Linked DNA regions of Saccharibacillus brassicae. The protein of the gene in region 1 interacts with the protein of each later gene in a pairwise test. Links are inferred from orthologs where the notes say so. Each region holds a gene or a part of one and is shown in the gene's direction. Other genes may lie near its edges.

What was found. Proteins that work in one complex are often made in the same cells at the same time.
Region 2: the proteins of nadE (region 1) and dnaA interact in binary tests that used the Escherichia coli proteins (3 or more experiments, as listed by UniProt). The link is inferred for Saccharibacillus brassicae from one-to-one orthologs.

The regions. Positions count from the first base shown.
Region 1 is NZ_CP041217.1:3,352,134-3,360,280, forward strand. Bases 5,297-8,147 are described here. They hold nadE (NAD(+) synthase), read left to right. Parts: upstream 5,297-6,239; coding sequence 6,240-7,055; downstream 7,056-8,147. Other genes in these bases: FFV09_RS13930 (two-component system sensor histidine kinase NtrB), read left to right, coding at 5,297-5,472; FFV09_RS13935 (BrxA/BrxB family bacilliredoxin), read left to right, coding at 5,590-6,024; acpS (holo-ACP synthase), read left to right, coding at 7,227-7,622; mutY (A/G-specific adenine glycosylase), read left to right, coding at 7,715-8,147. Outside these bases: FFV09_RS13915 (MDR family MFS transporter), read left to right, coding at 1-1,194; FFV09_RS13920 (MarR family winged helix-turn-helix transcriptional regulator), read right to left, coding at 1,499-1,966; FFV09_RS13925 (BaiN/RdsA family NAD(P)/FAD-dependent oxidoreductase), read right to left, coding at 2,255-3,529; more of FFV09_RS13930, read left to right, coding at 3,760-5,296. UniProt on the Escherichia coli protein: Catalyzes the ATP-dependent amidation of deamido-NAD to form NAD. Uses ammonia as a nitrogen source.
Region 2 is NZ_CP041217.1:2,543,685-2,547,663, forward strand. The notes cover bases 1-2,850. They hold dnaA (chromosomal replication initiator protein DnaA), read left to right. Parts: upstream 1-672; coding sequence 673-2,028; downstream 2,029-2,850. Other genes in these bases: dnaN (DNA polymerase III subunit beta), read left to right, coding at 2,186-2,850. Also shown: more of dnaN, read left to right, coding at 2,851-3,328; S4 domain-containing protein YaaA, read left to right, coding at 3,478-3,696; DNA replication/repair protein RecF, read left to right, coding at 3,798-3,979. UniProt on the Escherichia coli protein: Plays an essential in the initiation and regulation of chromosomal replication. Binds in an ATP-dependent fashion to the origin of replication (oriC) to initiate formation of the DNA replication initiation complex once per cell cycle.

The DNA.
Region 1 (8,147 bases):
ATGGAGCAGCTAATTGCGTTCCGCGCCCTGCAGGGCATCGGCGCGGGCGCCGTTATTCCGGTCACCTACACGATCGTGGGCGACCTCTACAAAATGGAGGAACGCGGCAAAGTGCAGGGCATGATCAGTTCGGTCTGGGGCATCGCGTCCCTGGTCGGGCCGCTGCTGGGCGGTTATCTGGTCGATACCTTTTCGTGGCGCTGGATTTTCGGTATCAACGTGCCGTTCGGCCTGCTGGCCGTCCTGTTTATCGCGCTGTTCCTCAAGGAAGAACGGACGCGCAAAAAAGCGAACATCGACTGGGCCGGCGCCGCGACCTTCACGATCGGCATGACGACGCTGCTGCTGGCGCTGACGTCCGGCGGGCAGAGCGCGGCCTGGGATTCGCCGCTCATGATCGGCCTGCTGGCGGGATCGATCGCCATGCTGGCCGCGTTCGTCTGGATCGAGAGCCGGGCAGCCGAGCCGATGGTGCCGCTGAAGCTGTTCCGTATACGCGACATTGCCTTCTCAAGCCTGGGCGCGATCTTCGTCAGTACGCTGCTGATCGGCTTGACGACGTATATTCCGCTCTGGGTACAGGGCGTGCAGCAGGGCAGCGCCGTGCTGTCGGGCATGCTGCTCGCGCCAATGTCGCTCACCTGGATCATCGGCTCGTTCGTGGGCGGACGCATGATCGCCAAAAGCGGCGCACGCGGCGCTGCCGTGATCGGCTTGGCGGCGCTTGTCGCAGGCAGCGCCGGCGTGGCGCTGATGGGCGGCCATTCGCCGGTCTACGTGCTGCCGCTGCTCATGCTGGTACTCGGTCTCGGCTTCGGCATGTCGCTCACGGTGTTCGCGATCGTGGCGCAGTCGTCGGTCGGCTATTCGATGCGCGGCGCCTCGACGGCGCTGAACACGTTTCTGCGCACGCTCGGCCAGACGCTTGGCGTCGCCTTCTTCGGTACGCTGCTTAACGCTTCGCTGCTGTCGAACACGGCCGGCGGCGATTCTTCCGGCGTCAGCGAAGCGGAGATCAACGCGCTGCTGTCGGAACATACGCGCGCCGAGATGTCCGCGGACCGGCTCGGCAGCCTGTCGGGCGTGCTGGAGAGCGGACTGCACAGCCTGTTTATCGTCATGCTCGTGCTGACGGCGATCGGCCTGCTGGCGGTGCTGCCGCTGAGCAAGCGCCCTCCGGCGCCGAGCGAGTGACAGCAGCTTTGCCTACGAAAAAGACGATTTCCCGTGCCTCGAAACGGGAAATCGTCTTTTTGCGTGCGGGCAGCGAAGAGGAGGACAGCAGCAGGGAGAAAGCGCGGCAATCGCTGCCGAGACCGCTGCCGGTCGGGCGCAAACATTGAGAAATATTTCACTTAATCATCCGCAAAAGATTCTGCCTGACCGATCCGCAGCTGCCGCCGGACGGATCGCGGAACTTATCGTTTTACGCATCGCCGGGCCTGCTACCGCGTCGGTCGTCGCCGAACGCGGACGCTCCCGACGCCGGAGCGCCGCTTTATTTGCGCGCCGACGGGGACAGTCGTTCCGCTTCCATGCCCATTTTTTTGAGCAGCGTAATCAGTTGGAGCATTTCTTCCTCTTCGAGGCCGCTGAGCGCGTTCGTGAGACGTTCGGCGTAGTGGGGATAAGCGTCGTCCATCAGCGCCCGGCCTTTGTCGGTCAGTTCGGCATAGATGACGCGGCGGTCGGTCGGGCACGGTTGGCGAACGAGCAGGCCGTGGCGTTCCAGCTTGTCGATCACGTACGTGACGTTGCCGCTCTGGAGCAGCAGCTTCGCCCCGATCTGTTGAATCGGCTGTTGGCCTTTGAAATAGAGAACTTCCAGAACGGCAAACGCCGTAGGATTGAAGCCTTGAATCTTGCTGCCGCTGACGGCATGTTCGCTGACGCTTTTGAACGACTTGGCGAATACCCGGTACAGATGCAGGGACAATTCGGTATCTCGTGCTGAAGCATGGATCATTGCGTCTCCGCCCTTTCAAATTTTGGTAGATGGTTTATATTTATCTTAGTTCAGTCTCAACATTTGAGAACATGTCATTTGTCACAGTTTTTCTTTTTAACTATTAAAATTTTTTGTACTTTTGTGAAATCTTCAAATTTAAAGTGATCTCGGTCACATGTATGAAAAAGAAATCGGGGAAACGCACGCAAAAAGCCGGTCCGCGCTCAAAAAGCGCAGACCGGCCCGGAGGGCGGATATTCGGCGGAGCAGCCGGTTACGGCCGTCTCCGCTTCGCCCGGCAGAGGATCAACCGTGCAAAGCCGCGGCCCGTTCGGCTGCGCTCGTGCCGGCCGCATGGCCGGTCGAGAACGCCGCCGTAATGTTATAGCCGCCCGTGTAGCCGTGGATGTCCAGCAGCTCGCCGCAGAAATACAGGCCGGCGGTCAGCTTGGACTCAAGCGTCGACGGGTCGACTTCCTTGAGCTGGACGCCGCCGCCCGTGACGAACGCGTCTTCGATCGACAGCGTGCCGTTCACGGGAACCGGAAACGCTTTGATCAGCTTGGACAATTCGATCCATTTGAGCTTGGGGATGTTGTCGTGCGTCAGCATCTCGTCGAGTTCCGCGCGCACGAGCAGCAGCGGAATAAGCTTCTCCGGCACCGCCGTTTTCAGCACGTTTTTGATCGCTTTCTTGGGATCGGCGGCTGTCAGGTTCAGCGTCTCCCGGTATACGTCGTCCGCGCTGCGGTCCGGCATCAGATCGACCGTTACCCGCACCGTGCCGCCGGCCTGCTTGTCCAGCTCCTTGACGACGTACTGGCTGCACCGCAGCGCCGCCGGACCGGACAGGCCGAAATGCGTGAACAGCATGTCGCCGACGTGCGTGACAAGCTTTTTGCCTTTGGCGTTCCAGACCGTCAGCTCGATCTCGCGCAGCGACAGCCCCTGCAGCTCCTTGCTCTGGATAAAAGCGGCTCCGGACGTCAGCGGCACTTCGGTCGGGAACAGCTTCGTAATCGTATGCCCCGCTTCTTCCGCCCACGGATACCCGTCGCCGGTCGACCCGGTTTTGGGAACCGACTTGCCGCCGACCGCCGCGATCACGCAGGGCGCGGACAGTTCGCTTCCGTCCTTCAGCCGCACGCCCGCCGCCTGGCCGTTCTCATACAGAATGCGCGCAACCGGAGTGTTGATCCGCACTTCGACGCCAAGCGAACGAATTCGCCCGACCAGCGCGTCCACCACCGTCTTCGCCCGGTCGCTGACCGGGAACATGCGTCCGTTGTCTTCTTCCTTCAGGGCAATGCCCAATCCTTCGAAAAACGCGATAATGTCGCGGCTGCCGAACTGCGCCAGCGCGCTGTACAAAAACCGGCCGTTGCCGGGAATCCACTTGATCAGTTCGTCGTATTCCTTGTTGTTCGTGACATTGCAGCGTCCTCCGCCCGAGATGCCGAGCTTGCGTCCGAGTTTGTCTCCTTTGTCGAGCAGCAGCACGCGGGCACCGCGTTCTCCGGCCGCGGCTGCGGCCATCAGTCCCGCCGATCCTCCGCCGACGACGATTACTTCATAATCCAACTTGCATCTTCCTTTTCCATGAATTGATTTCCTATAGGATAACATAAAAGGCCGACGGAACGTGCCGAATCGACACGAAATTTGCTCAGGCGACCCAGATCCATTGAACAGGAAGAATGAGTATGTTTTAATCAAAGCATATGTCTTCTTCTTGAAAATGGAAAATTTCGGATCTGTCGGTCCGATTTTCTTCAAACGCGCTGCGCATCCCAAAAAGGAGGTACGGTTCGGTGGAACTTTTCAAAGTACTCGTCATTCAAGTCCTGTTCGCTTCGCTCCCGGTTCTGCTCGTTCCTTCATTCGAAACGTTCGTTCGCACACGTGCCCTGCGGCTGCTGCGCCGCAGCGGCGGCGATTCCGTCGGTCTCGCTTTTACGTTCGCGAGCGCGGCTTCGCTGCTGCTGTGCTGGATGCTCGACGCCGGAAGTCCGCGCATCGACGGGCATCTGTCCCTGCTGCCGACCGGCATGGGCATTTTGTACGGCGTGCCGAGAGCCCGCTTCCCGCTTATCGCGCTGTATGCGCTGGTCGGGTATATCTTCTCCGCGGCCGGAGAGATGCCTTACGTCTGGATCGAAGCGCTGGCCCTGCTGCTGCTCGCACTCGGCCGCACGCGGCTGCTGGACATGCGCCGGTCTTACCGCCGCCTGCTGATCGCTGCGTGGCTGATTGTCGCTTACGTGCCGCATGCCGCGTTCCACGTACGGGAAGAGACGCTCGGCGGCGGCACTTTCTGGGGAGCTTTTCCGATGGTGTCGATCGAACTTATGGCCGCATTCACCGCCGCGCTGCTGCTGCTGTATTCCCGCCGGGACGTGCAGGATCGCTACTCGATGAGCGCGCAGGCGATCACGATGCGCGAACGCATGCTTGAAGAAGAGCGGAAGCTGCAGTCGTTCATGGGAACGCTGCCGGGCTACGCGCTTGCGCTTGACCGTGCGGGCCTGATTAGCGAAATCAACGATCAGGCGTACAGCGCAATCGTGCAGCGGGCTCCTTCCTTCAACCGGCAGATGCTGATCGGGCGCAGCTTCTCCGACCTGATGGGCGCGCTCGGTATGCAAGCCGATCCGGTGTTCCTCGAGGCGCTGGACCTGACGTTTCGCGAAAATAAGAGTGTCGAGCGGACGCTCGTCTTCGGTGCCCGCAAGTTCCGCCTCTATTTGTCGCCGACCCATACGCAGGGCGGACAAGTGGGCGGCGCGATGTGCAGCATCTATGAAGTGACGGAGATCGAACGCATGCGCACGGAACTCGAGAATATGAACCGGCTCAGCCTGATCGGGCAGATGGCGGCGGGCGTGACGCATGAAGTCCGTAATCCGATGGCCGTCGTGCGCGGATACCTGCAAATTTTGCAGCGCAAAACGCCGGAAGAATACGAACATTATTACAAAATCGTGCTGGAGGAACTCGACCGCGCCGGCGGCATCATCGACGATTTCCTGTCGCTTGCCCGCACGTCGTCGGGAGAGAAAGAGAACCGCAGCCTGCGTTCGGTGCTGGACGATTTGTGGCCGCTGCTGCAGGCGGACGCGAACCTGCGCGGCCAGCAGATCCGCTTCGAAGACGGCAAGGACGGCGAGGCGATGCCGATGCACGCCGGCGAGATCAAGCAGCTGGTGCTGAATCTGGCCCGCAACGCGCTGGAAGCGATGGACGAAAAAGGCGAGCTGGTCATCTTCGCCGAGCAGACGGAAGAATCGATCGTGCTGAGGGTGACAGACAACGGGCCGGGTATCCCGGAAGAGACGCTCCAGCAGATCCGCCAGCCGTTTTTTACGACGAAAAAGACGGGGACCGGCCTCGGCCTCGCTCTCTGCTCGGGCATCGCGGAGCGGCATGGCGGCCAGCTGTCGATTCAATCGACGGTCGGCGTGGGCACGGAGGTTCGGGTCGAATTCGCGCGGGCGCGGCAGGCCGAGCCTGTCGGCAAAGCGTGAAAACGGCCGGACCGGTTTCGGGCGAAGAACGGGAATCCTTACGGGAAACGGCTTTCCTTTCGTTAGGAGGAACGGTATAATGGAAGCACATCAACAATTTGAAGGAGTGAATCGAATATGGCTATGTCTTTCGATCAATATATGCGCGACATGATTCAACCGATGCGCGATGAACTGACTTCCCTCGGCATTCAGGAACTGCGCACGCCGGAAGAAGTGGAAGCGAACCTTCCGAACGCTTCGGGTACGAGCCTTGTCGTGATCAATTCCGTCTGCGGCTGCGCCGCCGGACAATGCCGCCCGGGCGTAGCCCAGGCGCTTCAGCACGAGAAAGTTCCGACCAACCTGTTTACCGTGTTTGCCGGTCAGGACAAGGAAGCGACGGCTCAGGCCCGCGAATATTTCGCGCCGTTCCCGCCTTCCTCGCCTTCGATCGCGCTGTTCAAGGACGGCGAACTGGTGCACTTTATCGAGCGCCACGGCATCGAAGACCGCTCCGCGGTCGAGATCGCCGAAGAACTGACCCAGAAGTTCGACGAATTCTGCGGCTGATTCATAAGCGCGAATTTTGGCTCTCCAAGCTCCGGCGGACCCCGTGTCCGGCCGGGGCTTTTTACATGCTCAGGAGCGCGCTTCAAGACCGGATCGGGCAAAAAAAGGCCGCGTAAGTTCGATGTCAGGCTCTTGCGGGTATAATGATGAAGAGAGGTATCATCCAATTCGTCCGGGAGCGGCCGCTTCCGGACCTTCGAAGGAGCGAGTGTATCATGAGTTTGCAGCAGCAGATCATTGCCGAATTGGGCGTGCAGCCCGCTATTGACCCGGAAGCGGAGATCCGCAAACGGGTAGACTTTCTCAAGCAGTACGTGCTCGGTTCCGGCACGAACGGCCTGCTGATCGCGATCAGCGGCGGCGTGGACAGCGCGGTGGCCACCGGCCTGTGCAAGCGGGCGACGGACGAACTGAGCGAAGAGACGGGCAAGGAATACATCACGCTTGGCGTGTTCCAGCCTTACGGCGAGCAGTCCGATATCGAGCACAGCTACGCGACGGCCAAAGCGTTCGGCCTGACCCATACGGTCGAGACGAACATCGAAGATGCCGTCGACCATGTGTCTTCGACCGTCGAGCGAAGCTTCGAGAAGCTGGACATCAACAATCCGCGCAAAATGACGGACAAAGGCAAAGGCAATATCAAAGCGAGAACGCGCATGGTCGTGCAGTACGCGCTGTCGTTCGAGATGAACCTGCTCGTCGTCGGCACGGACCACGCTTCCGAAGCGATTACCGGCTTCTACACGAAGTGGGGCGACGGAGCGGTCGACGTGACGCCGCTGTCCACGCTGAACAAGCGCCAGGTCCGCCAGGTGGCGAGCGCGCTCGGCGTACCGGCCGAGATCGTGACCAAAGCGCCGACGGCCGGACTGTGGGTCGGACAGACCGACGAGACGGAACTCGGCATCACGTACGACGAGAACAGCGATTACCTGGAAGGCAAGGAAGTGTCGCCGAACGTCCAGTCGCTGCTGGAGAACTTCTACAAAAGAACGGCGCATAAGCGCAATCCGATTCCGGGCATCTGATTTCGGGACGGCAGCCAAGCGAAGGCCCGCTTAACGCGGGCCTTTTTGCGTGCGGGCGCGAAATCCGGAACGGAACTGGAGTTCGCCTGCCGCTCCTGCTACAATATAGGGCGAAGCCGCGGCATGACGCCGCGCGCAGCCGAAGACAGGCGACAGTGGAGGAATGCCGGAATGATTCACGGAATCGGTCACGATATATTGGAGATCGGCCGCGTGATCCGCCTGCTGGACGGGGCGCAGCGCGAACGCTTTTTGCACAGGGTGCTGACGCCGGCCGAACTTGAGATCGCGCGGGCGCGCGGGCCTAAGCTTGCGGAGTTCGTGTCGGGACGCTTCGCGGCCAAGGAAGCGATCGTCAAGGCGCTCGGGTGCGGCATCGGCCGGATCGTCGGATTCGAAGACATCGAGATCGTTCCCGGCGCGCTGGGCAAGCCCGGCGTGCGGCTGTCGGACGCGGCCTGGAGCCGGCTCGGCCTGCCGGGCGGGAACGGATACGCCATACATTTGAGCATTACGCATCAGCCGGCGATGGCTTCGGCTTTCGCCGTAGTGGAGAGGACGACATGATGACAGACCCCATAAAAGCGCACGGAAAAGAAGCAAACGAGACAGACGAAGCGATCGGACGGGAGCGGACGGCCTGGGAACGGATCGACGCGATCGAGACGGACGAGAGCAAGGCGTATTTCAGCCGCGAGCTGCTGATCTGGTACGATCGCAGCAAGCGCGACCTGCCGTGGCGCAGACACCGGGACCCGTATTTCATCTGGGTGTCGGAGATCATGCTCCAGCAGACCCGGGTCGATACGGTGATCCCGTATTTCCACCGGTTTATCGAACGGTTCCCGACGATTCGGGAACTTGCGGAAGCTCCGCAGGAAGACGTGGTGAAGATGTGGGAAGGGCTGGGCTATTACTCCCGCGCCCGCAATCTTCAGGCGGCGGCGCAGCAGATCGTGGAGCTGCACGACGGGCAGATGCCTTCGGAGCGCGAACACGTCTTCGCGCTCAAGGGAGTCGGCCCGTACACGGCCGGCGCCATTCTGAGCATCGCCTTCAACCGGCCGGAGCCGGCGGTCGACGGCAACGTCA
Region 2 (3,979 bases), 810 kb from region 1 along the record:
CACTCCCGTTCCATGCCTTCCTTCTCCCTCTTCCGATTCCCTCTCCGCTTTTTCGCTCGGCGGCGGCGGTCTTCCCACGCTTCCCTTCCTCGCCCTCGCATTTCGTCCTTCCCCAATTCGCGTTTTCCTGCTCTCCCTCTTTTGCCCCGGCTTTTTCGATTTTCCCGCTTGCGTGCCTGCTTGCTCGGCCTTTCCCAGCGCTTTGAAAGTTATCCACAATCGGCGTTTCAAGCTAGCAAAGGGCTGCCGTCCAAAACAACGTTTTTGCGTAATGCACTTTTCCACCATATTGCCTTTTGGCCTGTGCATAATTTTCGTCCGCCGATTTATTCACAGTTCGCTTCTGAACACGTTATGAACAATATCTTGTGGTGTGGATATCTATTATGCACAAGGTATTGGTATTGTGGATAATATAACGAGAAACGTTGAAATAGGCGGCTTCTTTTGCTATGATTAGATTACTTTTCGGTGTGAATATCCGGTTTTAGCCTCTATATTATCAACAGTCTGTGGATAAGGTTGTGCACAAGTTCAATTTATCCTTCTTTTTTTGTTCCCATTATTCTTGATAGTGGGGATAACCCTCTCTCGGCTTTCCAAATTTCCGAAAAATTTCGGCGGGTGCTCCGGCTCAAGCCACATCGTACGATTTCAAAGGAGTGACAGTTTGTGGACAGCCATACCGCTCAATTGTGGCAACAAATTCTATCGATCATCCAGACCAAGCTGAGCAAACCCAGCTTCGACACCTGGTTCAAAGCAACGGAAGTGATTCAACTGACCCAGGGCGCGCTGACCGTCTCGGCCCCGACAACGTTTGCCGTAGAGTGGCTGGAAAGCCGATATACGAAATTGGTGGCGCAGGTGGCGTTCGACGTGCTCGGACGCAGCGTGACCGTCAAGTTCGTCATCGAAGAACCCGGACATGAGGAAGAGTCGCTGCAAAGGCAATCTTCGCCGCCGCCGACGCCCGTTCAGGTCAGCGTCGAGGCGAATACGAACATGCTCAATCCGAAATATACGTTCGACACGTTCGTGATCGGCTCGGGCAACCGCTTTGCCCATGCCGCGTCGCTCGCCGTCGCCGAAGCGCCGGCAAAAGCCTATAATCCTCTGTTTTTGTATGGGGGAGTCGGCCTGGGGAAAACGCACTTGATGCATGCGATCGGCCATTACATTTTGCAGCACAATCCGAGCAGCCGCGTCGTGTACATCTCTTCGGAGAAATTCACGAACGAGTTCATCAACTCGATTCGCGACAACCGCGGGGAAAGTTTCCGGAACAAGTACCGGAATATCGACATCCTGCTGATCGACGACATCCAGTTCATCGCCGGCAAAGAGTCGACGCAGGAAGAGTTTTTCCATACGTTCAACGCGCTGCACGAGGAGAGCAAACAAATTATCATTTCCAGCGACCGGCCTCCCAAAGAGATTCCGACGCTGGAAGAACGTCTGCGTTCGAGGTTCGAGTGGGGGTTGATCACCGACATCCAGCCGCCGGATCTGGAGACGCGGATCGCGATTTTGCGCAAAAAGGCACGGGCGGAAAAGTTGGACGTCCCGAACGAAGCGATGATGTACATCGCGAATCAGATCGACACGAACATCCGTGAACTCGAAGGCGCGCTGATCCGCGTAGTCGCCTATTCGTCGCTGACGAACCAGGACGTGACCGCCCATCTGGCAGCCGAAGCGCTCAAGGATATCATTCCTTCCAGCCGGCCGCGGATTATTACGATCCAGGATATCCAGCAGCGGGTCGGCGAGTATTACAACTTGAAGATGGAAGACTTCAAAGCGAGAAAACGGACGAAGGCGATCGCGTTTCCCCGCCAGGTGGCCATGTATCTGTCGCGCGAGCTGACCGATTACTCGCTGCCCAAAATCGGCGAAGCTTTCGGCGGGCGGGACCATACGACCGTTATCCACGCGCACGAAAAAATCTCCCGGTCGTTGAAGATCGACCAGGAGCTGTCCAAAGTTGTCCACAGCCTTACGGAAAAAATCAAAAATCCGTCCTGAATAAGCAAAAAGCCTATGCACAACTTATACACATGTGGATAGGCTTAGTTTGTTATGTTTTTCGGGCTTTTTATGAGGTTATCCACATATCCAGTGCCCCTACTACTTTTACTATAAAGATCTTAAAGAATATATTATCTATTACAGGAGTGACGAGATGAAGATCAGCATTTCCAAATCCCACCTCAGCGACGCCATTCAACATGTATCCAAAGCCATTTCCAGCCGGACGACCATTCCGATTCTCGGAGGGATCAAATTCGACGTGGCTTATCACGGCGTGACCCTGACCGCAAGCGATACGGACATTTCGATCCAATCGTTCATTCCGGCCGAGCAGGACAACAAAACCGTCGTCGCTGTAGAAAAAGTCGGCAGCGTCGTGCTTCCGGCCAAATTTTTCGTGGAGATCATCAAAAAGCTGCCGACCTCGGAGATCGAGATGGAAGTGGGCAGCGGATTCCAGACCTTTATCCGCGCGGGCGCGACGGATATTCAACTCGTAGGCCTGGACCCGGAAGAGTTCCCGGTTCTGCCGAGCATCGAAGAAAATCGGGTCTTGTCCGTACCCGGCGATCTGCTGCGGCATATGATTCGTCAAACGGTGTTCTCGATTTCGACCCAGGAGACGACTCCGATTCTGACGGGCGTCATGTGGAGCCTCAAAGAAGGGCAGCTCAAATTCGTGGCGACGGACCGTCACCGTCTGGCGACGCGCACCGTACGCCTGGAAGGCACCGAAGATCTGGAATTCAACAACGTTGTCATTTCCGGCAAAACGCTGAACGAACTGAGCAAGATCATTCCGGACCAGAACACACTCGTGGACATCGTCGTCGCCGACAACCAGGTGCTGTTCAAAGTCGATCGCGTCCTGTTCTACTCGCGCATTCTCGACGGACTGTATCCGGACACGTCGAAGATCATCCCTTCGAGCCACAAGACGCGGCTGCTGCTCGACACGAAAAACCTGAGCGAGTCGATCGACCGCGCCTACCTGCTGTCCCGCGAAGAAAAAACGAACATCGTGCGCATGCAAACGCTCGAAGCGGGCGGCATCGAAATTTCGTCCAGCTCGACGGAACTCGGACGCGTGCAGGAAGAGATCCAGTTGGCGGAATTCGAAGGCGAGCAGCTTCGTCTGTCGTTCAACTCGAAATACATGCTCGACGTGCTCAAAGTCATCGAAAGCGAACAGTTGACGATCCGGTTCACAGGCGTCATGAGCCCGATCATCATCGAGCCGACGGACGACAGCAACAGCCTGTACATCATCCTCCCTTACCGGACGACCAACTAACTTTTTTTGGTTTTTGAACAAAAATCCAATTCCGAAGAAAAGGCAGCAGGCGGAGGGGAAGTTCCGGTGAAGCACCGGTCAGTAACGGAACTTCCCTGCAGCCTTCCAGCCTTTTCTTTTTGACACAACCCCGAAAGGAAGGCAAAATGATGAATGAAGTTTCGATTCGCACGGAGTATATCAAGCTCGACACGTTTCTCAAGCTGGCCGACTGCATCTCCACCGGAGGCAGCGCCAAAATACTGATTGCCGAAGGCCTGATCAAGGTCAACGGGGAAAACGAAGAACGCCGCGGACGCAAGCTCTATCCGGGAGACACGGTCGAAGTGGACGGGGAAGACTCCTTCAAGGTGGTCCGGGAAGGCTGAGTCTTTCGCTCCGCAGCCGTTATCCACAAGCAGCGTACAAGATCCGCAAAGGGCGGGTTATCCACTATCCACAGCAGACGGGGCGGCTTTGCGACGTGCAAATGCGGCCCCGTCTTCATTTTGCGGCGGCGCACAGGAGGCATCGAAACCACGTGCAAGTTAGAGACATCGCACTCAAAAATTACCGCAACTACGACGAACTGAAACTGGAAAACTTCGGAAGCGTCAACCTGATGATCGGTCGCAACGCGCAGGGCAAAACGAATCTGCTGGAGTCGCTGTT